4 regions of the Erwinia sp. AC075 genome follow, and region 3 is predicted to be linked to each of the others. Evidence: predicted binding sites of a transcription regulator. Region 3 holds the regulator's gene; each other region holds the start of a gene.
The links. Region 3 encodes Fur, which represses iron uptake genes when iron is present. Its sites were predicted from a motif close to ATAATAATGAGAACNACTATCAA; they were not measured.
Positions count from the first base shown of each region.

Region 1: a site for Fur is predicted at 4,743-4,765, ahead of fepB (Fe2+-enterobactin ABC transporter substrate-binding protein). Genes of this name have one in related genera too.
Region 2: a site for Fur is predicted at 6,321-6,343, ahead of AC0IXH_RS00780 (Nramp family divalent metal transporter). Genes of this name have one in related genera too.
Region 4: a site for Fur is predicted at 2,077-2,099, ahead of AC0IXH_RS02645 (siderophore-interacting protein). Genes of this name have one in related genera too.

Region 1 is NZ_CEEDEU010000001.1:4,394,911-4,403,669, reverse strand. It holds gene pmrB (two-component system sensor histidine kinase PmrB) at 1-107, shown strand, start outside; gene AC0IXH_RS20675 (TonB-dependent siderophore receptor) at 142-2,355, opposite strand; gene fes (enterochelin esterase) at 2,512-3,750, shown strand; gene fepB (Fe2+-enterobactin ABC transporter substrate-binding protein) at 3,715-4,683, opposite strand; gene cgtA (Obg family GTPase CgtA) at 4,831-6,018, opposite strand; gene rpmA (50S ribosomal protein L27) at 6,348-6,605, opposite strand; gene rplU (50S ribosomal protein L21) at 6,621-6,932, opposite strand; gene ispB (octaprenyl diphosphate synthase) at 7,187-8,158, shown strand; gene AC0IXH_RS20640 (helix-turn-helix domain-containing protein) at 8,477-8,734, shown strand.
Region 2 is NZ_CEEDEU010000001.1:173,314-182,072, reverse strand. It holds gene AC0IXH_RS00805 (LytR/AlgR family response regulator transcription factor) at 1-446, shown strand, start outside; gene glk (glucokinase) at 494-1,459, opposite strand; gene AC0IXH_RS00795 (alpha-keto acid decarboxylase family protein) at 1,621-3,273, opposite strand; gene mgrA (L-glyceraldehyde 3-phosphate reductase) at 3,478-4,467, shown strand; gene AC0IXH_RS00785 (DUF2502 domain-containing protein) at 4,623-4,982, shown strand; gene AC0IXH_RS00780 (Nramp family divalent metal transporter) at 5,047-6,285, opposite strand; gene AC0IXH_RS00775 (NupC/NupG family nucleoside CNT transporter) at 6,650-7,840, shown strand; gene AC0IXH_RS00770 (LLM class flavin-dependent oxidoreductase) at 7,899-8,759, opposite strand, start outside.
Region 3 is NZ_CEEDEU010000001.1:2,278,406-2,287,164, forward strand. It holds gene ybfF (esterase) at 1-573, shown strand, start outside; gene ybfE (LexA regulated protein) at 721-1,002, shown strand; gene fldA (flavodoxin FldA) at 1,153-1,683, shown strand; gene fur (ferric iron uptake transcriptional regulator) at 2,045-2,488, shown strand; gene AC0IXH_RS10740 (beta-N-acetylhexosaminidase) at 2,549-5,203, opposite strand; gene chiP (chitoporin ChiP) at 5,261-6,634, opposite strand; gene glnS (glutamine--tRNA ligase) at 7,078-8,745, opposite strand.
Region 4 is NZ_CEEDEU010000001.1:580,751-584,150, reverse strand. It holds gene AC0IXH_RS02655 (AbrB/MazE/SpoVT family DNA-binding domain-containing protein) at 1-202, opposite strand, end outside; gene AC0IXH_RS02650 (DUF998 domain-containing protein) at 463-1,119, opposite strand; gene AC0IXH_RS02645 (siderophore-interacting protein) at 1,133-2,014, opposite strand; gene AC0IXH_RS02640 (MFS transporter) at 2,167-3,396, opposite strand.

The DNA of each region.
Region 1 (8,759 bases), 2.1 Mb from region 3:
TTGTGCTGCGCATCGCGCAGATCCATCACGGTGAGTTGCGATTAACCAACCGAGAGGATCGAAGTGGGCTCAATGCCACCTGCTGGTTGCCGCAAAATCTGAATTAGCCGTGGTGGGGGTCCGTCCCCACCGCCACCATCCTCAGAAATGCGTGTTCAGGCCCATATACCAGGTCCGGCCTGATTCGTTATAGGTGTTCGCCCCTGCGCCATACATATACGCATTGGTCGTGGCATTACCGGTTGTTTGTGCATTCCCTTCCCTGAAATGACGTTTATCCAGCACGTTATCCACGCCAAGAGTGACGCTCACGTAATTGTTCACATCGTAGGTGCCGCTCAAGCCAACGATGGAGTAGGGACTGACCGTCGATTGCTCCGTCCCGCTGACTGACTCTCCCTTGTAGTTATATTTTTTCGGCGTCTGTCGACCGTACCAGGTCAGGGTGCTTTGCAGGGAAAGCGCGTCTGTGGCCTGCCAGGCCAGCGTCGAGTTAAGGGTATATTCCGGGATGATTGATAAGCGGTCGCCTGTCGTTTTGTTTTTGCTTTGCAGCATATAGGTCAGATTGTTGTTCCAGCTTACTGATTCAGTCAGCGGCAGGTTAACCGTCCCCTCCAGCCCTTCCACTACCGCTTTGGGCACATTCTCCCACTGGTAGATATCAGTACCGCCTGAAGTTGAGGTGCCACTTGGCTGATAGCCGGCTTCAATTTTATTGCGATAATCATTGCGGAACCAGGTGATCCCGGCCTGATAGCCTTCATGCTTATACTCGATCCCCACTTCCTTGTTAATGCTGGTTTCTGCTTTGAGGTCGTCATTTCCCATCAGATAGCAGGCGCCGGCACTGTCTGCACAGCCTTGCCCACGGCTGTACAGGACGTAATTTGGATTGGTCTGGTAAAGGCTCGGTGCTTTGTAGGCGCGGGCAATGCCCAGCTTCAGGGTGAAGTCATCGTCCAGCGCCTGTGAAAGGTTCAACGAAGGACTCCAGTTATCACCGACAATACTGTGGTGATCAAATCTCAAACCGGGCACCAGCGTGGTACTGTCAGTGAGCTCGATATTGTCTTCAGCAAACAACGAGAATATTTCTGCAGAGGAGTAAGGGCTGCGGTTGCTGCTTCCGATCCCTTCAATGTTACCGCCGGACAGCGCCTGAGTATTGGAAGCCCCGTCTTTCATGCGTTGCTGATTCCATTCGACGCCAAACGTTGCGGTCTGATTGACCAACAGCTCAAAAGGAACGCTGATTTCACTGTGCAACAATACGTCATCCAGCTGGATGGTGGAGAAGCCGCTGTCGGAGAAAATCCCTTCCGTACCGCCTGCCAGCCCTTCGTTCATCCGGCTGTTACGCGTGTTTTCATACTGCGCATAACTGCGGGTGCTGATGCCGTTATCCCACACGCCTGTCCACGTGGTGGCGAAGTCCTGACGGTAGAGACGGTTAGTCTCATTGCCATAGTTGTCCTGCACCAGTGCGCTGGTATTGGTATTTTGCGTGTCTCCGGCGTACAGATTTCCTTGCCGACTGTAGCCTGCACTGAATTCCAGTACCTGGCGTGGCGCAAACTCCCAACGCAATTTGCCGTGGATATCTTTATTTTCCACCCCTTCCCGCCCTGCCGGCACCGTATCAGCATACGTGCCGGTTCTCAGTGACTGATGCCCTTCATTGATAAACTGCGCATCAGCCTGCGTTTTACTGAGGTTGCCATACAGCATAAAGCTGACGGCATCAGAGAGCGGCCCACTGAGTGAGAAGTTGGTGCGTTTGGTCGATCCTTCAGAGCGATGCTCCGGCATATTCAGATAGCTATTCCAGGCACCATGCCACTCATTACTGGCCTGCTTAGTGATAATATTCACCACGCCACCTGCGGCGCCGTTACCATAGCGCGCTGCGGCAGGCCCGCGAATCACCTCAATATGGTCGACCATTTCAGGTGGAACCCAGTTGGTGTCTCCACGCGTATCACGCTCGCCACGCCAGCCTAACCGTACCGAGTTGCGGCTGGAAACGGGCAGACCGTCAATCAGGATAAGCGTGTTTTCTGGACCCATGCCACGAATATCAATCTGACGGTTGTTACCGCGCTGTCCGCTGGTTGAGTTGCCGGTCAGGTTGACGCCTGGCATGGTCCGAATGATTTCAGAGAGATCTCTGGCGGGAGGACGTTTTTTGATTTCGTCGGCCGTAATGGTCGAAACGCCTGGCGCCTGAAGCGTCTGCTGCGCGGCCGTCACCATCAGCGTGCCACCATTGGCATCAACGGTGTCTGCCTGAGCCAGCGCGACGCCTCCCAGTCCTGCGAGAATCGTCAGTGATAAGCGTGAAAATCTGGTCATGAAGCCTGTTTCCCTACAAATATGCCCTTCAAAATTACCCGGGCCAAATTGGCAAAAGTGCGGCAACACACTATTGCAAATGCAAATAATTATCAATACGATTATTACAATCATTTCTATTTTTGTCAGAAAGTTCACTCAGTGGTTTGATAATCTATGACGGCTTTAACATCTGTAATCGGAACAGAGGCCTGGTGGCAATCTGTCGCTCAACAAGGCACCCCATTTATCGCCAGGGAAAAGGGAAAAAACGCCTTAGTGACTTTCCTCTGGCGCGATCCTGACGGGGATGAGTTCCACTCGGCGATCCGCAACGTCTGGCTGAACATTATCGGCATAACCGACCATCATCGTGGTGGGCTTCCCCACTCTCTTAAGCGCATTGCTGGAACCGACGTCTGGCAGACCACTCTGTCCCTGAGCCAGGGCTGGCGTGGCAGTTACTCTTTGATGCCTGACACCGCAGATGAGTTGCCCGCCGAACCGCTTTCGATGCTTTCCCTGAGACAGTGGTGGCAGCAGAAATTCCCACTGGCACAACCCGATCGTTACAATCCGCTGGCGGGCTGGCAAAACGGACGTGGTCACTGGGTGTCTCCGCTGCATATGCCTGCAGCACCAGCGCAACCCGAGTGGCAGACTGAGGATAATCGGCTTGAAACCCTGAACTTGAGCTGGGAGAGCGTGTTACTGGGTAATACCCGAGACGTGGCGATACTGGCCACCGGCGAAGAAAATCCCCTTCATCGTCCACTGGTGATCCTGCTTGACGGGAAATTTTGGCTAATGAGTCAACCTGTTGCAGCGCCATTGGCAACGCTGACACGCAGCGGAGACCTGCCTGAAGCGGTATACATATTTATCGATTCGGTGGATAACTCGCTGAGAGCCGCAGAGCTCCCCTGTAATCCGCTCTTCTGGCAGGCCATTCAACAGGAATTGTTACCCGAACTGCGGCGGAAAATCGCGTTTTCCGGGCAAGCAAAAAATACCGTTGTTGTTGGACAGAGTTTTGGTGGCCTCGCGGCGGTGTATGCGGTGCTGAACTGGCCTGAACGCTTTGGCTGTGCGCTTAGTCAGTCAGGATCTTTTTGGTGGCCACGCCGGGATCACCAACCTGAGCAAGCGACAGGGTTGTTGATACAACAGGTTGTAAAGGGAATTGCCGGAATGCCCGGGCAACGCATTGCACTGGATGCAGGCTGGCATGAGAAAATCATTCTTGATTCGAACCGGCAGTTATATCCCCTGCTGGTCGATGCTGGCCTTGATGTCCGCTTTCGGGAGATTGACGGCGGTCATGATGCCCTCTGCTGGCGCGGAGGGATCACGGACGGACTTAAGTGGTTATGGTCCGACTCAGTGAGCAGCGAAGAGATCCCTAAGTCGCGTTAAAAGATGGTTTGCACTGTAGTAGTCAAGGCGGAAGCTGTCATTCCCCAGCGTATAGACCTGCTGATGCTGAACGGCAGGCGACGCCGCCAGTAAAGGCGCAGACAGCAGTGCCACTTTGCCAGATTGATCGGCGGCGAACATCAATACAGATTGCCCATTGATCCCCGTCACCAGGCTCTCGCCACTGAGTGGGATAATGTCTTTGCGTTGCAACCTCCGTTGCGCCTGAGCCAGTTCAGCGGGCACCGTGGCCAGGGTAAACCCCAATGATTCCAGCAATTGCCCCTGCGCAGAGTCGCGGGTCCAGAGATTAGCGGCCTGACTTTGTGGATTGAACACCAGTGCAGAGACGGGCTGCGGTGGCAATACTATTGCCGCTTTGACGGCAGCGACTCGTCTGGCAAATGACTGAATAGAAGCCTCCGCTTCGGTCTCCTTTCCGGTGGCTTTTGCAAGTTGTCGCTCTGTTTGCTGCCAGCTCTGCTGGTCGTAATTAATCACCAGCGTGGGTGCAATCAGCGAAAGGCGGTCATACAGCGTGACAGCTGAGTCTTTTCCCGTTGCGCTGACCACGATCAAATCTGGATCCTGCGCGGCGATGGCTTCCAGACTGGCTTCCCCTGTGGGTAACGGTTTTACCCCGCGGGCGCTGGCAATATCGCCCCATTGACGAAAGAACCCCCGATCATCGGCAAGCCGTTTTCCAGGCTGAGTTACCCCGCTGGCAATAACCGGGGCTTCAATCGCCAGTAATGAGCCAGTAAGCGTCACGCTGGTTGAAACAATACGTCGCGGCGGCTGCTTAAGCACAACTTCCCCCTTTGAGGTTGAAAGATGGCGCGGCCAGTCAGGACGGGCATCAGCCTGGGCGAGAAAGGGGATCAAAAGCAGGCTGAACAGTAGCGGGTAACGCGTGAGGAAGGCAGAGGTCATTATCAGGCTCGTTGGCAAAGCGCCGATGTCAAAACATGGCAAATCGAAGGATGGCAAAGATGATAATAATTATCTTTACCATTTAAAAGACTTAATTGCCCGAGCTGCAGACATAAAAAAAGGACACCGGGGTGTCCTTTTGTTGGATTAACGCTTGTAGATGATTTCGACGCCTTCGTCGTCCTCTTCATCCCAGTCGTCATCCCAGTCGTCGTCTTCCACTTCAACAGCAGATTCTGCTTCAGCTTCTTCGAGTTGCTGGCGATGATAGTCATCCCACATGAACTCGACTTTCTCAGGCTGCTTCTGTGCTTCTTCCGCTTCTTTTGGATTGGCGTTGATAAAGGACATCACATCCCAGCACAATGGCGTTACGCCAGTACGGTTGGCAGCAGAGATCAGATAGTATTTATCTGTCCAGCCCAGCGCATCAGCAATCGCTTTAGCACGAGATTCCGCTTCTTCTTCGTCCAGCAGGTCAACTTTGTTGAACACTAACCAGCGCGGTTTGTTGAAGAGCTTCTCGCTGTATTTTTCCAACTCACCGAGGATGATGCGGGCATTCTCAATCGGATCGGATTCATCAATTGGCGCCAGATCGATGGTGTGTAACAGCACACGGCAGCGCTCAAGGTGCTTAAGGAAGCGAATACCCAGACCCGCGCCATCAGATGCCCCTTCGATCAGACCCGGGATATCGGCGATCACAAAGCTCTGTTCAGTGTCCATACGAACCACGCCGAGGCTTGGTACCAGGGTGGTAAACGGATAGTCAGCCACTTTTGGTTTCGCGGCGGACACCGCACGGATAAAGGTTGATTTACCGGCATTCGGCAAGCCAAGCATACCCACGTCAGCCAGCAGCATCAGTTCCAGCTGAATATCACGCACTTCACCCTTGGTCCCCATCGTTTTCTGACGAGGAGAACGGTTTACGGAGGATTTGAAGCGGGAGTTGCCCAGACCATGCCAGCCGCCTTTCGCGACCATCTGGATCTGACCATGCGTCATCATGTCGCCCAGCGTCTCGCCAGTGCCCTGATCGATGATACGGGTGCCGACCGGCACTTTAATAATAATGTCCTGACCACGTTTGCCGGTACAATCACGGCTCTGACCATTCTGGCCACGCTCTGAACGGAAAGATTTTTCGAAACGGTAGTCAATCAGGGTATTGAGGTTTTCATCGGCCTGCATGTAGACATCGCCGCCGTCACCACCGTCGCCGCCGTCCGGACCGCCTCTTGGGATATATTTCTCACGACGGAAGCTGACGCAGCCATTGCCGCCATCGCCCGCAGCGACGAGTATCGTCGCTTCATCAACAAACTTCATGTTACTTCTCCGTAAATCATTCGCCCGACGCTGGCAAGGTGACGCGTGTCCGGGAGTGATCCGCCGTAGCAAGCTGGTGTGCCTGGTGACGGAAACTGGGTTTCTGGCGCCGCAAAAGCTGTCTTCACGTCGATTCCAGAAAGGGGATCCGCCTCAAGACATCGTGCAGCTGAATATAAAGTGTACAGCAAAAGTGACCTTTGCTGTGAACCCTCAGACGTAATTACGCCGGGGCAGAACGCAGAATGTAAAAAGCCCCGCAATCATAGCGGGGCTTTTAGATTCGCTGCTGAAAGCGGTATCAGGTACCGCTTTCAGGCACGAAAACCTTACTCAGCAACGATGCTGATGTATTTACGGTTGTTCGGGCCTTTCACTTCGAACTGGACCTTGCCGTTTGCAGTTGCAAACAGAGTGTGGTCACGGCCGCAGCCTACGTTGGTGCCCGCATGGAATTTGGTTCCACGCTGACGAACGATGATGCTACCTGCCAGAACAGATTCGCCGCCGAAACGCTTAACGCCGAGGCGTTTTGCATTGGAATCGCGACCATTTCGAGTGGAGCCGCCAGCTTTCTTGTGTGCCATTTGTCAGATCTCCTCTTACGCGCTGATGCCAGTGATCTTCACGTCAGTAAACCACTGACGGTGACCCTGCTGCTTACGGTAATGCTTACGACGACGGAACTTAACAATCTTGATCTTGTCGCCGCGACCATGAGCAATAATTTCTGCCTTGATCAAGCCACCTGAAACTAAAGGCGCGCCAATTGACACATCTTCACCGTTGGCAATCATCAGAACCTGGTCGAATTCAATCGTTTCGCCGGTTGCGATGTCCAGCTTTTCCAGGCGAACGGTCTGACCTTCGCTTACTCGGTGTTGTTTACCACCACTTTGGAAAACCGCGTACATATAAACTCCGCTTTCGCGCTTGCCGTCTTAGTTTCAGGCTGCGCTATAAATATTCACAATAGGGCGCGAATTCTACGCAACTTCCAGGATAATGACAAGTGCCTGATGCGGGGTATTGCAGAAAAAAAACGCTAAGCGAATGCAATTGTTTCGTTGCGCTGATTTTCCAGTACAATCTGTAATACATAACCTGCCGCAGGCACGGGTAAAGACGCTTATCATAGCAGCATACTGAGCAATAGCTGAACAGACTGATGAACTTAGAACAGATAAACGAACTCACCGCGCAAGATATGGCGGACGTCAACGCAACTATCCTCGAACAGCTGAACTCTGAGGTCTCCCTCATTAATCAGTTGGGTTACTACATCATCAGTGGTGGAGGCAAACGCATCCGTCCGATGATCGCTGTTTTAGCGGCTCGCGCCGTTAATTACACCGGGAAACAGCATGTTACCGTAGCAGCCCTGATCGAATTTATTCACACGGCCACGCTGCTGCATGACGATGTGGTGGATGAATCCGACATGCGTCGCGGCAAAGCCACGGCCAATGCTGCTTTTGGTAACGCGGCCAGCGTGCTGGTTGGCGACTTCATTTACACGCGTGCTTTCCAGATGATGACCAGCCTCGGATCGCTCCGGGTACTGGCGCTAATGTCTGAAGCAGTGAACGTTATCGCTGAAGGCGAAGTCCTGCAGCTCATGAACTGCAACGACCCGGATATCACCGAAGAAAGCTACATGCGGGTGATTTACAGCAAAACCGCCCGTCTGTTTGAAGCGGCAGCCCAATCTTCAGCCATCCTTGCTGAGGCTGTGCCAGAGCAGGAAAAAGCGCTGCAGGACTACGGCCGCTTCATTGGCACCGCTTTCCAGTTAATCGACGATCTGCTGGATTACAGCGCCGATGGTAAAACGCTCGGTAAAAATGTCGGTGATGACCTGAGTGAAGGCAAGCCTACCCTGCCGCTGCTGCATGCGATGCGCAATGGTACCCCTGAACAATCCCAGATGATCCGCGAAGCGATTGAACAGGGCAACGGACGCCATTTATTGGAACCCGTTCTGGAAACCATGCGCCAATGTGGCTCTCTGGAATGGACGCGTCAGGCCGCGGAGCATGAAGCGGATAAAGCCATTTCGGCGCTTAAAGCACTGCCTGAATCACCCTGGCGCAGTGCGCTTGAAGCGCTTGCTCACATGTCAGTACAGCGCGAATACTAGTCTTTTAAGCGCGGGAAACCGCGCTCTGCCCACTTTTTCCAGCCCTTTTCGTCCTGCACTCATCCTCCATCCCTCTTTGCCTGATACCTTGCGCAGTTAACCGGCCAAAACTTCTGCAACTTATGCGTTTCCTCGCAAAAAGTTACCTCAACATTTAGAAAATACTGGAAATAAACTTCCTGAAGTTGCTATAAATGCTTCGCGGTGTATTGCGACTACGAGCAGTCACAGCAGGCACTGTTTCCAAACATAGCCACGCTGCTCAGCCGTTAATAAAGGAATGTCCTGAGAAGTCAGGTGTACAAGGAGGAGACACAAATGGTCAAATTTAAAGATGACTGGCACAACGCAGACATTATTGCGAGCCTGCGCAAAAAGGGAACCAGTCTGGCAGGGGTTTCACGAGATGCTGGACTCTGCTCATCGACGCTCGCCAATGCGCTATTTCGTCCCTGGCCAAAAGGTGAGTGGCTGATTGCGGATGCGCTGCAAGTTCATCCCGCCGAGATATGGCCAAGCCGCTATTACCATCCCATCACGAAAAAGCTTATCGACCGCAAAGGGCTGATGAGATAATAAAAAAGGCGGTAGTTTCCTACCG
Region 2 (8,759 bases), 2.1 Mb from region 3:
TCGATTACATCCTCAAGCCCTATCATGAGATGCGCATTATCACCATGCTGCGCAAGGTCGAAAACACCCTGCAGCAGGCCGCGCACCAGAGCAATCCGGAAGCCGTCCGCAGTTCGGTGCATACCATTAACCTGGTCAAGGATGAGCGGATTATCGTCACCGATATCAACGATATTTATTACGCTGAAGCCCATGAAAAGATGACCTTTGTCTACACCCGACGGGAAGAGTATGTGATGTCGATGAATATCACCGAATTCTGTAGCAGGCTGCCGGAAGAGGCCTTTTTCCGCTGCCATCGATCGTATTGCATCAATCTCAGCAAGATCCGCGAAATCGAACCCTGGTTTAATAACACCTACATGCTGAAACTGCGGGATTTGGAATTTCAGGTGCCGGTCAGCCGCAGCAAAGTAAAAGAGTTTCGCCAGCTGATGCGGTTATAGAGGAAGGAAGCAAGATCAGGGCCGGGAAACCGGCCCTGTTACCACAGTTACAGCACGCTGCCCAGCGTCTGACGCAGGTGCGCACCGGCACCCAGCAGGCCTGGCTGATCGTGAGTGATCAGGAATACCGGAATATTCTGCACGTAATCCTTAAAGCGGCCTTTGTCTTCAAATGCGGCACGGAAGCCGGACGATTTAAAGAATTCCAGGAAGCGAGGCACGATACCGCCGGCGATATACACCCCGCCAAAGGTACCGAGGTTCAGCGCCAGGTTGCCACCAAAGCGGCCCATGATCACGCAGAACATCGCCAGTGCGCGGCGGCAATCGGTGCAGCTGTCATCCAGCGCACGTTGCGACACGTCTTTCGGCTTCAGGTTTTCCGGCACCCGGTCATCTGATTTAACAATCGCCCGATACAGATTCACCAGACCGGCACCAGACAGCACGCGCTCGGCAGAGACGTGGCCCAGTTCCGCACGCAGCACTTCGAGGATCAGGTCTTCTTCTTCACTGTTAGCAGCGAAATCGACGTGACCGCCCTCGCCCGGCAGGCTGACCCAGCGCTTATCAACGTGAACCAGGTGAGCAACGCCCAGACCGGTCCCTGCGCCGTAGACCGCAACAGGCTTGTCGTTGACCGCTTTGCCGCCACCAAACTGCATCACATCGTCTGCGGACAGCATCGGGATGGCCATAGAAACGGCGGTAAAGTCGTTGATGATCTCCAGGTGCTCAAAGCCGAGGTTAGCTTTCATTTTACTGGTGGAGAACGCCCAGTCATGGTTGGTCATCTCGACCCAGTCGTCAGTGATTGGACAGGCAATAGCGATACAGCCGTCGGTAATCTCCTGCTTCTGTTCGTCAAGATAGAAGCGGATCACAGCTTCAAGGCTGTCGTAGTCTACTGTGGAGAAAGTTTTGGCTTGTGAAAGGGCACCGTTTTCTACTTCACACAGTGCCAGGCGGGCATTCGTGCCGCCAACATCACCTACCAAAGCATACTTAGTCATTATTGTTTTGCTCCGCTTACGTCATTTAAACACACTATAAATTTCCCCCACTCAAACAACAACGCCTCCCCGGTCAAAACAGGCACGCGAGGCACGTTAATCGACTACCTTACCTGCCCGCGACGTCCTTGCCCACGGGCATCAATCTGAATTCTGTAACATTATGCAGAATTTCGTTTATTTAGCGCTTCACAGACCGCCTGCAACAGCGGCGGCACGTCAAGTGGTGGCAGTACCACCTCCACCAGCGACAGGCGATCGCTTTGCGCGATAACCTTCATCACTTCAACCAGTTGCACCGTTTGCTCCACCCGCCAACTCTGCGCGGCGCAGTTCAGGCTCAGCGCCTGCGGCAGCTGCGTCCAGTTCCAGGCGGCAATATCATTGTAGCGTTGATGCTCGCCATGGATCGCCCGCTCGACAGTATATCCTGCATTATTCAGGATAAAGATGACGGGTTTCATACCATCCCGCAGCATCGACCCTAATTCCTGGATGGTCAGCTGAGCCGATCCATCGCCGCTAAGCAGCACCACCCGACGATCGGGACAGGCAACCTGCGCGCCATAAGCAGCGGGTAACGTATAGCCAATCGATCCCCACAACGGCTGACTGATAAAGGTCACGCCTTCAGGCAGCCTTAACGCCGCTGCGCCAAAAGCCGAGGTGCCCTGGTCGGCCAGCACAATATCACCAGGCTTAAGAAAATGCTGTATTGCCTGCCAGAAACTGTCCTGCGTGAGCGCGTCTGACGGCACATCGTTGAGCGGCGGAGGCGAAACCTCGGGTTCAGGCCATTGCGCGGCATAACGTTTAACCAGCGGCTGCAGCGCGGTTAATGCGGCGCTCATCGGCAACGGGGTAAAGGTCTTGTCCCCAATGCGGCTGGATGAAAGCCCGATAGCGAGTGTTTTGCCGCTGTCGATATTTTGCGTGAATCCGGCGGTGATGGTGTCGGTATAGAGCACGCCCACGGTAATCAGCACGTCGGCCTGCTCAATAATTTGCTGGGTGTGACCGGCACTGGCAGCACCGGCATAGGTTCCGGCAAAACCGGTATGCTGCTCGGGGAGCACGCCCTTACCCATCAATAAGGTGGCAAACGGCATCGGCGCATCGGTTAACAACTGTTTAAGCTTGCCCTGCTGCTGAGCCCGGTCGGCGAGGAAGTCCGCCAGCATGGCGACGTTTTTTGCCCCCGCCAGCAGTTGGTCTGCCGCATCAGCAAAAGCGGCGACGGTCGCCGCATCGCAGGGCAGTTCTGTCGCCAATGACGTGGCGGCTGGGGTGATTTTTGCCACCGCCACATCGGTTGCTAAGTAAAGGTAGACCGGACGCCGTGCACGTAAGGCGGCGTTAAGCAGGCGGTCGATCTCCTCCACGGCGTTCTCTGGCGTTAATATTGCCTGGGCGACCGTCACCTCCTGCGACATGCGCATAAAGTGACGATAGTCACCGTCACCCAGCGTGTGATGCAGCAGCAGACCTTCGCGGGCGGCGGCCGTTGCAGGCGCACCGACAATATGAATAACCGGTAAGTATTCGGCATAGCTCCCTGCCACGCCGTTTAACGCACTCAGCTCACCGACGCCAAAGGTGGTCAGTAACGCCGCCGCGCCGTGGCAGCGCGCATAGCCATCGGCCGCGTAGGCGGCATTTAACTCATTGGCGCAGCCGACCCAACCAATCTCGCTGCTGGTAATAACATCATCGAGAAACTGCAAATTGTAGTCACCCGGCACGCCGAACAGATGCCCAATTCCGGCTTCCCGTAAGCGCGACAGCAGGTACTCCCCAACGGTAAGACTTTGCATAGCTCTTTCTCCACAGTTGTCCTCAGCAAAGTATTAGCGATATTTTTCAATGCGCAGCACAGTGGCAGGCTGTTGCAGTGGCAAGCTGTCGTTACGCCTCGGAATTATCCTCAAGTTGCGATCTACCGCGCGAACCGGTTCGGTGTAACCGTATACACTGCTATGCTTTCCCGGAAACCGACCTCTACTGAACAGGATTTATTCATGGTTTATCAGGCAGATGCAGAACGTTATCAGAAAATGACCTATCACCGCAGCGGACGGAGTGGCCTCAAGCTACCGGCAATTTCGTTAGGCTTATGGCATAACTTCGGCGACAGCACCCGCGTGGATAACAGCCGTCAGCTGCTGCGCCATGCGTTTGATAACGGTATCACTCATTTCGATCTGGCTAACAACTACGGTCCACCACCGGGTTCAGCTGAAGAAAACTTTGGCCGCATCCTGCGGGAAGACTTTGCGCCGTACCGTGATGAGCTGATCATTTCGTCCAAAGCGGGTTACACCATGTGGGACGGCCCTTATGGTGACTGGGGTTCGCGTAAATATCTGATTGCCAGCCTGAACCAGAGCCTGAAGCGGATGGGACTCGATTACGTCGATATCTTCTATCACCACCGCCCGGATCCTGAAACGCCGCTGGAAGAGACGATGGGCGCACTGGACCACATTGTGCGTCAGGGCAAGGCGCTGTATATCGCGCTGTCCAACTATCCGGCTGAACTGGCGGCAGAAGCCATTGGCATCCTCAAGCAGCTCGGCACGCCATGTTTGATCCACCAGCCGAAATACTCGATGTTCGAGCGTGCGCCAGATAACGGTCTGCTGGACGTGTTGATAAAAGAAGGCGTCGGCAGCATCGCCTTCTCCCCATTGGCTGGCGGCGTGTTGACCGACCGCTACCTGAACGGTATTCCGGAAGACTCGCGCGCGGCCAGCGGCAGCCAGTTCCTCAGCGGCGACCAGTTGACCCCGGAGAAAATGGAGAAGGTGCGTCAGCTGAACACGATGGCGCAGGAGCGTGGGCAGAAACTGTCTCAGATGGCGCTGGCCTGGGTGCTGCGGGAAAACCGCGTGACCTCGGTGCTGATTGGTGCCAGTAAAACCAGCCAGATTGATGATGCGGTTGGCATGCTGCAGAAGCGTGATTTCAGCCAGGCTGAACTGCAAAAAATCAGCAGCATTCTCGGCTAAACCCGTCCCGCCGCGCCCTGCGGCGGGATCTCTCCAGATAAATCTCAAATCTCCCCGGCAGGCAGTTTTTCGGAATCCCCCAGGCGAAACGGCAACAAACTCTTTATAATCTTGGCTGCACAGCGGAGCAGGTGAGCCGTTGATAAGGAGATCCAATGAAACGTTTATTACTTGTTGCCACCTTAGTGGCAAGTTTATCCCCGTTGGCAATGCACACAGCGCAGGCTGACAACGCAAATATCACCTTAGCTCCTGGCGTCTCGTTACATATTGGTGACCGCGATCCGCGCGGTAATTACTGGGACGGCGGCCGCTGGCGCGATGGGCACTACTGGCGCAGCAACTACCGTTATGATGAAGGCCGCTGGTGGCGACACGAGCAGTGGCGCAGGCATGAAGAGATGCGCCGTCGTCACGAATGGGAGCGGGAACGCAGATGGCACGATCGCGAACGTCATCGCGAATACCGTCATCATGAAAGAGAGCGTCATCACGACCACGATCATCGCCATTAAGCGATCAAAAAAGCCGACCTGTTAAGGTCGGCTTTTTTATCGGCTGCGCAGTAATGAAGTCGGCTTACAACCCCATGGCCATCGCCACCAGCAGATACAGATTCAACGCCACCACCACCAGCACAATCACCTTGCCTGCCAGCTGCATCGGGCGTGAGTTCACCATATCGCCCATCAGCTCGCGGTTGCCGGTAAAGGTCAGCAGCGGGATTAACGCCAGCGCGATACCGAAGCTCAGCAGTACCTGACTCATCACCAGGATACGTGTCGGCTCCCATCCGGCAAGGATCACGATAAAGGAAGGCAGCATGGTCACCACGCGGCGCACCAGAATCGGAATGTGAATATGGACGAAGCCCTGCATCACCACCTGCCCGGCCATGGTGCCCACCACGGTGGAAGAGAGTCCGGCAGCCAGCAGGCTCAGACCAAACACCAGCGCCGCTGCGCGACCCAGCAGCGGGTCCAGCGTCAGGTAAGCCTGATCCAGATCGGCAATGCCGGTATGACCGCTAAAGTGGAACGCCGCCGCCGCCGTGGCCATCATCGCCAGATTGACGAAGCCGGCAATGGTCATCGCAATCGCCACGTCCAGCTTGGTCGACGAGTAGCGCTGTTCACGCGAGCCGCCGTCGGGATTTTGCGTTAACGAGGAGTGCAGATAGATCACGTGCGGCATAATTGTCGCGCCCAGCACGCCCGCCGCCAGTAACACCGCATCGGCGGTTGGCAGCGAAGGCACGGCCAGACCCTGCATCAGATCGGTAATCTTCGGCTGTGAGAAGAACAGTTCGATGACGTAAGCCGCCGCGACAAACAGCAGCAGGCCACCAATCACCAGTTCCAGCGGCTTTTTACCGTGGTTTTGCAGCATCAGGATCAGGAAGGTGACCACGCCGGTGAGCACCGCGCCCTGCAGCAGACTGACGCCGAAAATCAGCTTGAAGCCAATCGCCGCCCCGATGAATTCCGCCAGGTCGGTCGCCATGGCAATAATTTCAGCCTGCACCCAGTAAAACCAGACGGCAGGACGCGGGAAACGATCGCGGATATGTTCAGCGAGGTTTTTCCCGGTAGCGATGCCGAGTTTGGCAGACATCAGCTGGATCACCATCGCCATAATGTTGGCCCACACCACCACCCACAGCAGCGTATAGCCATAAGAGGCGCCGGCCTGAATATTGGTGGCAAAATTGCCGGGATCGATATAACCGATAGCCGCGATAAACGCAGGGCCCATCAACGCAAATTTGATTTTGCGCGATCCGCGAACCGTTTGTTCTACTGTGCGGCCTTCAAACATAGTTAGTCCCCTAAACACCTGAAGAGATCATTGTCTTTTAAATGATAATGATTATCAAGCGCATTTGAATGGGTTTTGCATATCGCTCTGATAGCCAGTACTAAGAAATATAGCAAAGGCTATACCTTGATTTCAAACTACTCCATAGCTAAAAAATGAGCAATCACTTTTCGTGCGCCGGTAAAAGCTTAACCTTCCGATGCGTGGGGTGTTTTTTTAAACAGTATCAGGATGTGATCAATCAGGGGATTCTGTCGGGAAGGGTGATAGGTAATTGTTATATTGTGTTCTAGATCTCGTTTTTCAGTTTCTTGTTACATAGAATGTGCAGCGAAATATAACATCCTTCAAAAATGGAGCACACATGTCAGGCATTTTTCATTTTGCTTTGGCGCTGGTGATGGTAGCCGTGCTGGCCTTACTGGTTAGCACCGATCGGAAAAACATCCGCGTACGTTTTATTATACAGCTTCTGGTTATCGAAGTGCTGCTTGCGTGGTTCTTCCTTAACTCTGAAGTGGGTCTTGGCTTCGTTAAAGGGTTTGCGGGTCTGTTCGACAAATTGCTGAGCTATGCAGCACAAGGGACTAATTTCGTTTTCGGCAACATGAGTGATAAAGGCCTGGCATTCTTCTGGCTCAATGTTCTCTGCCCTATCGTGTTTATCTCTGCACTGATCGGGATTTTGCAGCACTTCCGTATCCTGCCGATTGTTATTCGCGCCATCGGTACCGTGCTGTCAAAAATCAACGGCATGGGCAAGCTGGAATCTTTTAACGCCGTGAGCTCGCTGATTTTAGGTCAGTCAGAGAACTTCATTGCCTACAAAGATATCCTCGGAAAAATGTCTCAGCGCCGCATGTACACCATGGCGGCAACGGCGATGTCTACCGTATCAATGTCAATTGTGGGCGCGTACATGACCATGATTGATCCGAAATACGTGGTGGCCGCGCTGGTACTGAACATGTTCAGCACCTTTATCGTGCTGTCGATCATCAACCCGTACAGCGTCGACAGCGAAGAAGAATTGACGCTGGGCGATCTGCACAAAGGGCAGAGCTTCTTTGAGATGCTGGGTGAATACATCCTGGCCGGTTTCAAAGTTGCGGTGATCGTCGCGGCGATGCTGATTGGCTTTATTGCGCTGATTTCAGCGATTAACGCCCTGTTCGATTTCGTCTTCGGCATCAGCTTCCAGGGTGTGCTGGGTTACGTCTTCTACCCGTTTGCCTGGGTGATGGGCGTGCCGGCAGGTGAAGCGCTGAAAGTGGGTAGCATCATGGCAACCAAACTGGTGTCTAACGAGTTTGTGGCGATGATGGATCTGCAAAAAGTGGCGGCTGAACTGTCACCACGCGGCGTCGGCATCCTCTCCGTGTTCCTGGTCTCTTTTGCGAACTTCTCGTCTATCGGGATTGTGGCAGGCGCGATCAAAGGCCTGCACGAAGAGCAAGGTAACGTGGTTTCCCGCTTCGGCCTGAAACTGCTGTACGGCTCAACGCTGGTGAGCGTGCTGTCTGCTTCCATTGCAGGATTAGTGCTGGCCTGGTAACACGCCAGAACGAAAAAAGGCGAACCTGTGATGGGTTCGCCTTTTTTTTACTCGTCGTTCAACGAGGCGTGACCAGCGGTAAATCCAGATGGTCGCGCAACGTGGTTCCCTGATAGCCCTGCCTGAAGGCACCGCGCTTTTGCAGTTCCGGGATGACCCGTTCAGCAAAATTATTCAACGAGGCCGGCATATCAGCGGGCATCAGCACGAAACCGTCGCAGGCTTTGGCCTCTACCCAGGCAATCATCTCGCTGGCAATCTGTTCTGGCGTGCCGGCAATCACCTTAAATGAGGCGCTGGCCGCATAGGCTTTCGCCACTTCGGCCAGCGTTTTCCCCTCTTTCCTTGCCTGAGAAATCACGTACTCAAAGCGCCCTTTGCTGCCGCTGATTTTGTCGAAGATATCCGGGAAAATGTCGTTTTCATCGTGCTGCGACAGATCGTAATTCATGCTGGCAGACATAAAGCTTAACCCGGCTAACGGATTGACCAGTTCATCCAGCTGACGGCGCTTCTCTTCCGCCTCCTGCTGCGTTGCGCCCACAATCGGCATCAGGCCGGGCAGCACTTTACAGGCTTGCGGTGGACGACCCAAGGCGGCCATCTCCTGCTTAAACTGCTGATAAAATTGCTGCGCGCGCGCCATGTCGGGTTGAACGGTGAAAATCACCTCTGCCACCCGGGCGGCGACCTTCTTAAAATCCTCCGAGACGCCCGCCAGAATCTGCACCGGCCTGCCCTGCGGCGAGGCGGCGACGGTCAGCGGCCCTTTGATATGGAAATGCTCGCCGTGAAAATCGGTATAGCTGACCTTTTCCGGATCCATATAAACGCCGCTCTCCTGGTCGGCCACCAGCGCACCAGGCTGCCAGCTGGCAAGCAGCTGATGCACCGCATCGATAAACTCTCCCGCACGCTG
Region 3 (8,759 bases):
CAGGCGATGGCCCGCGATGTACTGGAAACGCTAGATGACGAAGGGATTGACCGGTTCGCGGTCATCGGACATTCGATGGGCGGAAAAGTGGCGATGGCGTTAACCGCGCTGGCGCCAGAACGCATCGAGCAGCTGGTGGTTATCGATATGGCACCGGTCGCTTATCCGACTCGCCATCACGATACGATTTTTGCGGCGCTGAAGGCGGTCACCGCAGCGGGCATTACGCAACGCAGCGATGCCGCAGCGCTGATGCGTGAAACGATAGAAGAAGAAGGCGTGATTCAGTTTCTGCTGAAATCCTTCCAGCAAGGGGAATGGCGGTTTAACGTGCCGGTGCTGTGGCAGTGCTACGATCGGATTATTGGCTGGCAGCCGGTTCCGGCCTGGGAGCATCCCGCGCTGTTTATTCGCGGCGAACGTTCGCCCTACCTGGCCGATGAATATCGTGACGCCCTGCTGGCGCAGTTCCCCAAAGCCCGTGCGCATGTGGTCAACGGTGCCGGTCACTGGGTCCATGCCGAGAAACCTGATGCTGTTTTGCGCGCAATACGCCGTTTTTTTGCGCTGTAAAAACAATTATATCCTGAGATGGCTAAATCATTGTCGTCATGACTTTCGCTGGGGTATGATGGCGCGCTAAAAATTTGTCGCTGCACGAATTTCAGCCGACATCAGGCCTGAACCATCAGAACTCCAGCCTTTCAGTATCACGATTCTATGGCAAAAGAAAACACGGACCGCACCACGATCGATCTGTTCGCAGATGACCGTCGCCCGGGACGACCAAAAACCAATCCGCTGACGCGTGATGAGCAGCTGCGTATCAACAAACGCAACCAGCTTAAGCGCGATAAAGTGCGCGGGCTGAAGCGCGTTGAACTGAAAATGAACAGTGACGCGGTTGATGCTCTGAACCAGCTTGCCGAGCAGCGTAATATGAGCCGCAGCGAGCTGATTGAAGAAATGGTCATGGCGCAGTTGGCCGATCAGGACCGCTGAACAGGCGCTTTCAGCACCCCCCGGTGAAGCACAAAGCGACAAAAGCAGGCGGATTACTCATTTATCCCCCTGTAGCTGTCTGCTATCATTGCCGGTATCTGTAATAAGCAGCCTTTACCCTATCAATACGTTTCAAGAGGTTAGTAAGTCATGGCAATCGTAGGCATTTTCTTTGGCAGCGATACGGGCAATACAGAAAACATTGCAAAAGTGATCCAGAAGCAGCTCGGTAAAGAGGTGGCTGAAGTTCATGATATCGCTAAAAGCAGCAAAGAAGACCTTGAAGCCTTTGATATTCTGCTGCTCGGTATCCCAACCTGGTACTACGGCGAAGCGCAGTGCGACTGGGATGATTTCTTCCCGACGTTGGAAGAAATTGATTTCAACGGCAAGCTCGTTGCGCTGTTCGGTTGTGGCGATCAGGAAGATTACGCTGAGTACTTCTGTGACGCGATGGGCACCATCCGCGACATTATCGAGCCTAAAGGCGCGGTGATCGTCGGTCACTGGCCAACTGAAGGCTACCATTTTGAAGCCTCGAAAGGGCTGGCGGATGATAAGCACTTCCTCGGTCTGGCTATTGACGAAGATCGTCAGCCAGAACTCACCAGTGAGCGCACCGAGCAGTGGGTCAAACAGATTTATGACGAGCTCCAGCTGAAAGAAATCCTGGAAGCGTAATCAGACCGGCCTGATTGGGAGGTATCTCACATCAGGCCAGTGGTTTTTCCTATAGAAGTAATAGACACATTTTTGTAACTTTCATCTGCAAATCTGTAAAATATCGCCATCGGTCACCCGCTTTCTCAGCGCCTTTCGCTCTAATAGCGACTATGATGAGGCAGAGCGAAATGTCAGCCCAACCGCTTGCTCTCACGGACGTAACGACTCTTCTCCTTACCTCCCTTGATTGAGATGCATCGCCAGTGGTGTTCATTTCGAAATATCAGTTCTATAATGAGACGTTTGGCTTTTCGCGACGACCGATGTTCAGGGCTTTTCAGCCACAAAGTGACTAGCAAAGTAACAGGACAATATCCGCATGACTGACAATAACACCGCATTAAAGAAGGCCGGCCTGAAAGTCACGCTTCCACGACTTAAAATTCTGGAAGTACTTCAGGAACCTGAGGGCCATCACGTCAGTGCGGAAGACTTGTACAAGCGTCTGATTGACATGGGCGAAGAGATTGGTCTGGCGACGGTTTACCGCGTTCTTAACCAATTTGATGATGCCGGGATCGTTACCCGTCATAATTTCGAAGGTGGTAAATCCGTTTTCGAACTGACTCAGCAGCATCACCACGATCATCTGATTTGCCTGGATTGTGGCAAGGTGATCGAGTTCCGTGATGAAAACATCGAAGCTCGCCAGCGTGATATCGCCACGCGCCACGGCATCAAACTCAGTAACCACAGCCTGTACCTTTACGGTCACTGCTCAACCGGTGACTGCCGTGAAGATGAGACGCTGCACGACAAGTAATCTACACTAACAGCAAAAAACCGGTGATCCTTCACCGGTTTTTTTTTGCCTGTCGCCCCGTTACAGCGCTTCCGTCCGGCTGACGCGCAGACCATCAGGACTGCGCGTACGCAGCAATACCTTACCGGCCACCGCCGGCGGTTGATCCGCCTGCCACTGCTGCCAGGTTGTCCCCTCGTCCAGGCTGTACTCAACGGTTAAGCCCGGTAGCTCGGTATTGACCACCAGCTTACCGTCCTGCACCACCCCACCGGGCACCGGCAAGCGATAAGCAATGCCGGCTTTATCCAGTTTTGCCAATTCACGTTGCCCCAGAAGGTTGGCAAACCGCTGCCAGTCCTTCAGCTGAGCCTGCTGGTCTACCAGGCGGGTTTTGCCGCCGGTATACTCTTTGCCGGCTTTATAATCCTGCTCCCAGGCTGCGCGGTGCCAGGCGCGTTCCGCCACGGACAAAATGCGCGGGAAAAGCTTGTACTCCACCTGCGCGTCGGTACGGGTGGTTTCACTCCACAGTTGAGCGGAGATGCCGTGAGCGCCAGGCCAGGGCTTGTCAGATTTAGCCGTGAAAGGTTTGCCGTCGCGATCGACGGAAGTCTCGGCGTTTTGTGGCAAGTTATCCGGCGCGAAGTGGAAAATTTTCCGTTCATCGGTAAAGCGCGTTCCCCAGTAGTATCCCCGCTCCAGCGGATTCACCTCGGCAGGAAAATCGAGATACAGGTAATCCGGATTGGAGACGATCACTTCATAACCTTTGCCTGCCCAGTCATTGGCAGAATCAAAACCGCCCCAAAACAGCGTATCCCAGAAGTTGACCGCAACCCTGTCCGTTGCGAAGGCTTTGGCATTTTTAGCGTCTTTAATACCATCCTGCCAGGCCTGCATTTTGCCGATACCGTGTGCCTTAACCTGCTTGCTGACGTTAAGGGCAAAGTCGCTCGGCAGATGATCCAGGTCTTCAATCTTTCCTTCTTCAATCATCGTCTGGCAGACCTGGGATTTTGCCCACGGCTTATCTTGCTGGCTTAAGTCCAGTAAACCGGTGCCTTCAACGGGTGTGTTCTTATCCGAATAGCCGGATCCTAAGCGAATGTTTTTGGCTTCATCTCCGCCGAAATGCCAGGTCTTCAGCGGCTGTCCGGCAGCTTTATGCATCGCCTGGATTTCACCTATCACCTTGTCGGTAAAGCGTAACGAGGAGCTCAGGCACGGATTGAGATAGCTGGTGCGATCGTAAAGCTGCACGGAGGTGGTGTTGGAATTGTCGCTGGGATCGAGCAGGCGGAATTCATTGGCTTCTTTTTCCTTACCGGCATTGAACAAGCGATCGTAACGCGCTTCCATCGAGATTACCGCTGCCCGGGCGTGGGCCGGCATATCGATTTCCGGGATGACCTGAATACCGCGCGCATCAGCATACTTCACAATATCGATATACTGCTGACGGCTGAAATGACCGCTGCCACTGTTATCACTGTTTGGTCCCGATCCTAACTGTGGCAGCAAACAGCGCTTCTCTTCGGGATCGTGACAACGCTTGCTGCCAATCTCCGTTAACTCCGGCAGGCCTGGAATTTCAATACGCCAGCCTTCATCGTCGGTCAGATGGAAATGGAAAACGTTGAGTTTCCACGCCGCCATCTGGTCCAGCAAGCGCAGTACCACCTCTTTGCTGTGGAAGTTGCGCGCCACATCAAGGAACACCGCACGGTATTGGAAACGCGGCGCATCGCTGGCCTTTAACGTCGCCACGTTCAGGCTGCCATCGGCCGGGATCAGCGACAGGATCGACTGTAAACCATAGAACACGCCGCTCTGGTCATAACCCACCACTTCAGCCTTGTCCTTGCCAATATTCAGCGTGTATCCCCCCGGAACGGCCAGCTTTTTATCGAACGCTTTTTGGCTCACCCGGGTGGTAATCGGGTATCCATTGGGCTGCGCTTTGATTCCCATCAGCGCAAAACGCTGCTGTATGGCTTCGGCTTTCTCTGCCGACAGGCTTGCCAGTTCCAGCGTCACCCCAGTAGAGAGATCCGCGTCATCAGAGAACACCGAAACCTTCAACGGGGTGGGAAGGATTTGCCCACGTAAAGTGGACGCGGCCATCGGGGCGACATCGCTGTTTTTAGTAAAGCGGCCCTGGGCATCCATCAACAGGTTCTTATCATCTGCGATGCGCTTCCACTGAGCGCCAAAAGGCTCCACAAAATCGGTCAGTTCCTCGGTATCCGTGCTGACGAGGATTTTCGGCGTGGCATCGCCAGAGGTCGCATACCAACGCGGCATCACATCGGTAATAAACAGCTGCCAGTATTCATTCACGATCGGGATCTCGATGGTTTCGCCCGCCGCAATGCCTTTGAATTTGTCTGTCGGCTCCAGGCGGGTTAAATCCCCGACAATATGCACCATGCGAAACTGATCGCTTTCGACCTTCAACGTTTCATGCACGTTAGACATATAAATTGCCCAGTCGTTGCTGTCGATGGCGGGGCCCGGATTGGTGAAGCTGATGGTTGCGCGGTTACAGGAGGCCCAGTCAGCGCCCAGTCCGGCGCAATCCACGCCATGCTGGGCGGCAAGATTGTCCGTCACTTTGTACTTCACGCCAAACTGGCTGATTTGATCGACTAACTGCTGGTTGGCGGCTGCTCCACCACTGGCTAACGCAGATATCAGCGCAACCGATATCAGACTGGCTCTGAACTTTTTCATCCTTTATTCCTTGTCCGTAGGTAAGTCGTTTTTCTTCATTTCGTTGCAAGACACACGTCATAAAATTGTGAAGGGTGCAGTGACGATAAACTTCAGATCCTTCTCATCCTGGAAGATATTGCCGTAGCCGCCGCCCCAGCTGGGAAGGGTGGAATGGTTATTGAATCGGGTGAAGTGCAGCTTGAATAAGGTGTCTTTCGCCCAGCCCTCCTGCACTTTGTAAAGCAGGTCTAGATTCCAGGCAGATTCTTTCAGACGGGTATTTTGGTTATAGATCGGTTTGCTGTTGGGTTTGGCATCCCAGCCGTAAGCATAGGAGGTGCCGACCGATAGGCCCGGCAGGCCCCAGCCTTTCAGCTCATACAACACGCCGGCAAACAGGGCTTTCTCGCCGTTGGCGTTAAAGTCGGAACGGGAATCCCACCAGACATCCAGCCGACCGTTTGAGGTGGCATAACCCGGCGTCATGCGTTGCAGGAAGAAGCCCTGATTTCCCTCGGCCTTGACCCAGGTGCCTTCAAGACGCAGATCGAAAGGCCCCGCGCGATAACCGAAGGTCAGCGCCTGCAGCCAGGCCAGGCCGTCATAGACATCATTACTGTTGGCTGCGCCACCGCGCTCTTTGTCCCGGGCACCATAGAATTGCCAGCTGGTGGTAAGCGGATTTTCAGCCAGCGCAAAGGTGTAAGAGAGTTTGGTGAAGTACTGGTCCATATAACCGGCCGCCTGACCGAAAGCGCCTTCCAACAGCAGGTCATTTTTGAAGTCGTATTTTGCCCCTATCGAATGCAGATACGGGATGCCCGTTTTGCCATCAGCCTTGCGGAAGTGATAGGTGTTGCGATACCAGGGTGCCTTATACTCATCGCTCCACATATAGGAAAGTGATAGCGCCCCTGCATCAGCAAAATCAACCTGGCTGCCAAGCTCGGCTCCGCGATAGGTGCCCGGTAAAAAACTCCAGTTTGGCGCCAGCAGCGTCTGTCCCTGCGGCTGCAAATAACCGGCCCGCAGCCAGTAATCGTTAAGCTTTAGTTTTAATGCCGCCTTATAAAGGCTGGCGCCATTTTTATCCCCGCTCCATTTTTCATCCCAGCGCGTATTGGCATCGCTGAAGCCAATTTCATTTGGCGCTGCCGGGCCTTTATCTGACATTTCCAGCGCGCCAAATACCGCTAAATCCAGTCCAATAATGTCGGCAACATAACCCGATGAAAAATCCAGATTACTGTTAAAAGTAGAATGGTGGAGATTTTGCTGATACTGGCCAAACTTATCGCTATCAGGATTGAGATCCTTTCTTTCCCGGTGGCGTTGCCAGTAATAAACGCCGCCCGTTAATGAGGCATCATCAATAAATCCGGCGGCAGTAGCATCAGGAATAAAAAGCGGAACCGATAACAGCGTACAGCAGGCGACTGCGCCCGCCATCACGGGACGTGATGAGATAAAAGCAGACATAGATAACCCCTCTTCCATAAGAGTAAGGCCCATTCTGAGCCATGATATCAATTGGTTATAAGCATCCTCTAACCGACGAAACTCAAAGTCGATGATATTTTTCGCGACGCGAATTATCAATAACTATTTAAAAGTGAAAGAAGAAAGTATGAGCGGCGGCACAAAACGGCCGTTATTAATGAAAGAATATAAATAGCCCGCTAATTTAATTCGCGCTTACTCAATTAATATTAATCTTAAATATCATCTCGCGGATATATTCTAATTACAGAAAGACAACATCTCCTTAGCGTATTAAGGACTGGCTGGCGGTCTTGTTTAATAAAATTCTTAGATATTGAATGGCGCCCGGTGTCGTTCATAAAAAAAAACGCAGCCCGAAGGCTGCGTTTCAGTCTGGCAATCAGAGAGCGTTACTCGCCCGCTTTTGCCCAGGTATCGCGCAGGCCAACGGTGCGGTTGAACACCAGATTGTTGGCACTGGAATAACGGCTGTCAGCACAGAAGTAGCCTTCACGTTCGAACTGATACGGGCTGTTGGCTTCTGCCTTCTGCAATCCAGGTTCGACAAATCCCTGACGGATCAGCAAAGACTCTGGGTTGATCGTGGTCATAAAGTCTTCTGCCGCGCCCGGATTTGGCACGCTGAACAGACGGTCATACAGACGGAATTCCGCAGGCAGTGCATGTTCTGCAGATACCCAATGGATCACGCCTTTCACTTTACGGCCATCAGCCGGATCTTTGCTTAAGGTCTCGGTATCGCAGGTACAGAACAGGCAGGTAATATTGCCCTCTTCATCCTTCGCGATGCGTTCAGCTTTGATCACGTAGGCGTTGCGCAGGCGAACTTCTTTGCCCAGCACCAGACGCTTATACTGCTTGTTCGCTTCTTCACGGAAGTCAGCACGATCGATATAGATCTCGCGGCTGAACGGAACGTCACGCGTACCCATCTCCGGTTTATTCGGATGATTAGGCATGGTGATGATCTCTTCGTGATTCGCCGGCAGGTTTTCAATCACCAGCTTAACCGGATCCAGCACCGCCATCGCACGCGGCGCGTTCTCGTTAAGATCGTCCCGGATACAGGATTCCAGCGAAGCCATTTCCACGATGTTGTCCTGTTTGGTCACGCCGATACGGCGGCAGAACTCGCGGATTGAACCGGCGGTATATCCACGGCGGCGCAGACCGGAAACGGTCAGCATGCGCGGGTCATCCCAGCCTTCTACAATCTTGTCAGTCACCAGACGATTCAGATTACGCTTGGACATAATGGCGTATTCCAGATTCAGGCGAGAGAACTCGTACTGGCGTGGATGCATTGGGATAGTGATGTTATCCAGCACCCAGTCATACAGGCGGCGGTTATCCTGGAACTCCAGCGTGCAGAGTGAATGTGTGATCCCTTCCAGCGCATCGGAAATGCAGTGGGTGAAGTCATACATGGGATAGATGCACCACTTGTTACCGGTCTGATGATGCTCGGCAAACTTAATGCGGTACAGCACCGGATCGCGCATCACGATAAAGCTGGAAGCCATATCGATTTTTGCACGCAGGCAGGCAGTCCCTTCGGCAAACTCACCGTTGCGCATTTTTGCAAACAGCGCCAGGTTCTCTTCAACCGTGCGATCGCGGTACGGGCTATTTTTGCCAGGCGCGGTCAGGGTTCCGCGATATTCACGGATCTGTTCCGGGCTCAGTTCGTCAACATAGGCCAGGCCTTTGTTGATCAACTCAACGGCGTAGTTATGCAGCTGGTCGAAATAGTCAGAGGAGTAGCGAACGTTGCCCGTCCACTCGAAGCCCAACCACTGCACGTCTTGTTTGATCGACTCAACAAATTCCAGGTCTTCTTTGACCGGGTTGGTGTCATCAAAACGCAGGTTGCACTGGCCTTGATAATCTTGCGCAATACCAAAGTTAAGGCAGATAGACTTGGCATGGCCAATGTGCAGATAACCATTCGGTTCCGGCGGGAAGCGGGTATGCACGCTGGCATGCTTACCGGTCGCCAGATCTTCGTCGATGATCTGACGAATAAAGTTAGTTGGGCGGGCTTCAGCCTCACTCATCTTAATTTCCTCAG
Region 4 (3,400 bases), 1.7 Mb from region 3:
TCATTTCAGCCTGCGGATCGCACTGTGCCAGCAGCTCCTCAAGCGAATAACGGGGCCGTTTCTGCGGTTCAATAATCAGGCAGCCATTTTTAATGGTCATGCCCACTTCGCTTTCTGTCGACAACGCCAACGTTTTTAACACGGCCGGAGGAACCGCCAGCATGACGGATCCGCCAACCTTTTTCAGACGAGTGATATACATAGAGCGCCTCCTGATATTATATTTTAATATAACATTAATGGCAGGCGGTGCACAGTTTTCAGCCAGAATCATTGTGATTTCCTTAGTTGGACTCAGCGTGAAGGTTTTCGTGCAGGCAGGTACGGACTTCACGTCAGACAGGCCGATTAAAGAAGACTATTCAGGCAGCTCAAAGAATTATCTCGAATCAGATAAATAAAATGCGGCGCAGGTTCGGGATCTGGCCTGCGCCGGAGAGAGATCACCGCGCGGTTAAGTGCTTATCCCTCACCTCGCACGCCCCAGCTTTTCACCAGTAACATCACGCCGGTAAAAATCTGCCAGAAAGTAATGGGATACACAGAGGCCCTTTCGATAATGCCGGTTGGCAGCACGTTGAGGGGGATCAGAAACATGCTGAGCAGGCCGATACAGCCGAGCACCAGACTCAATACGCTGTAATCGCGCAGGTCCTTTTGCTGTCGCAGCAACCCGCCGACGGTGATCAAACAGAGATTTCCTCCGCCGATCGCCATGATCGCGCCAGCCTGATGTACGGTAAATCCACTGGCTTCTGAGCCGCTGTGAAAGAGCGCAATCACTACCCCGCCGATGCCATGCAACAAGCCGGTCAGCAAAAAGCCTTTTTGGCCCGCGCCAGTGAAGTTTGATCGGAGTAACAGACAGGCGAGGAAGAAAAGCACGCCTTCCGCCGCGAAGCCACTGTTCATCACCGCGTGGAGCGGCGAGCAGACATCACGGCCATCAGGCAATACGCCGCACTGCGCAATGCCCAAATCGCTGATGTAGTTTTGACTGAAGAAGTACGGTGGGGTGGTCCAGGCGCGAGAGGCGACTTTTTCGGCCAACAGATATAACAGGCCACCCAGTGCAAAACTGAGTGCGCCCAATTTGGTTGCAAGCTGTCGTGAATTCATCTGCTTCCGGTGATTAGCGGCCCCGACCCAGCGTCCAGTATGCCATAAAGTTCACCACTTCACGGTCCAGCTGGAACTCATCAATCAGGCAGTGGCGCAGTTTTTTGACCACGCCCGATTCGGCGGCCACCCAGGCGTTAAATCCGTGCTTGCCTTCCGCACGCTCCCAGATGCCATCTTCAATCAGGCTTTTGTTTTCCAGCCACTGCTCCGCGACGCGCGCGCCGTCTGGAAGGGTCAGATGATCGCGAATCGCCTTCATCAGCAAGGTGCCCTGTGGGTGATCCTCGCGCCCCAGCCAGTGAATTTCAGCAAAAGGAAAATCTTGCTGCTGAGCATCGGTGATATGCGGAACTTCAAAGAATGCCTGCACCTTTGGCGGCTCAGCCAGCGTTGCCAGCTGTTCCAGAATGCTCACCGCCGCTGGCACCGCGGTTTCATCGGCAATCAGCAACGCCTGTTGGATACCCTCATGCCAAATCCATTCATAGCCGCCGCTGTCATCCGCAGAGGCCGCATTCGGTGCAACAATCTGCATCTTAGCGCCGGTGCCCGCATGCATCGCCCAGCGCGAGGCAGGACCGGTTTCGCCGTGCAGCACGAACTCCACGTCCATCTCTTTCTGCTCGCGGCGCAGTTCCCGCAGCGTATAGGTGCGCATGACCGGGCGCTGCGGCTTTGGCAATGCCAGATAATCCTGATACCAGCCTTCGCTGACCGGCATCGCCGGACAGGTGCCATCCTCGCCCGCGAACAGCAGCTTGATGCGCTGATCGGGGGATTCATGCTTCATCTCCAGCACATCGTCGCCGGTGAACACGCAACGCAGTAAGGAAGGCGTAACCTGAATGCGTTGTTTGAGCGTAACGTTGAAAATCCGGTAACCCGCGGCCATTGTGCTGCTCCTTCAGGGAAGTTATTGCGATGTTTCAGCCGTCTGGCGGCGTTCAGCATCGCAATATAACGATAATCATTATCATTTAAAAGATGAAAATGATTTCAACCCTTAACATCCCTTTACCTCCCGTGCAGCACATTGCTAACAATTCAGTCGTTGTGCAGGCGCTGACGGCGACGCAGGCCTGGGAACCACACCATCCACAGCCCCACCACGATCAGCGTACCAATCCCGCCGACCGCCGCCGCTGGCGCCGCACCAAGCCAGGCCGCTAGCATGCCGGACTCAAACTCGCCAAGCTGGTTTGAGGTGTTGATAAAGATCGAGTTAACCGCACTGACGCGCCCGCGCATCTCGTCAGGGGTATCCAGCTGCACCAGCGAGCCACGGATCACCACGCTGACCATATCAAATCCGCCCAACGCGAACAGCGCCAGAATCGACAGCCACAGCTCTTTCGACAGGGCAAAAATCAGCGTGGCGACGCCAAATCCGGCCACGGCAGCAAACATCGTCATGCCGACGTTGCGCTCTAAAGTGCGGCGGCTGAGCCAGAAGCCCACCAGCAATCCACCCACCGCTGGCGCACCGCGCAGTAATCCCAGCCCCCAGGGACCGGTATGCAGGATATCCTTGGCGAAGATCGGCAACAGCGCCGTTGCGCCCCCCAGCAGCACCGCAAAAAGATCCAGCGAGATCACGCCCAGTACATCCGGCCGGTTGCGGATAAAGCGCACGCCCGCAAAGACGCTCTCAAAGGTCGCGGGCGTCCTTTTCGGTGGCGCATGCTCATAACGCAGACGGCTGACCATCACGATTGAAATCAGATAGAGCAGCCCGGCCGTGAGATACACCACGCCCGGGCCGGCAACATACAGGAAGCCACCCAGCGCCGGGCCGAGCATCGAGGCGGTCTGCATCGAGGCGCCATTGGCAGCCGTTGCGCGGGCCAGCATCGCCGGCGGCACCAGCGCGGGCAGCATCGACTGTAACGACGGCGCTTCCAGCGTTCTGGCCACCGAGATAATGAACACCAGCCCGAGGATTATCACCTCATCGCTTTTGTGTGCCAGCGTCAGTCCCGCCAGCACCGCAATGGCAATCCACTCGGTGAGCTGGCCGAAAAGCACCACCCGGCGGCGATCGAACTGGTCGGCGACGTGGCCTGCGGGCAAGGCCAGCAGAACCGCCGGCAGAAACTGCACCAGGCCAATCAGGCCCAGATCCCAGGCACGGCCGGTGATCGAATAGATCTGCCAGCCCACCGCAATGGAGAGCATCTGGAAACCGAAGCTGGAGGTGGTGCGGGCCAGCCAGAATGCGACGAAAGAACGGTGTTGAAACAGGGAATCCGCCCTGGCGGGTGCAGAAGAACGCATAGCG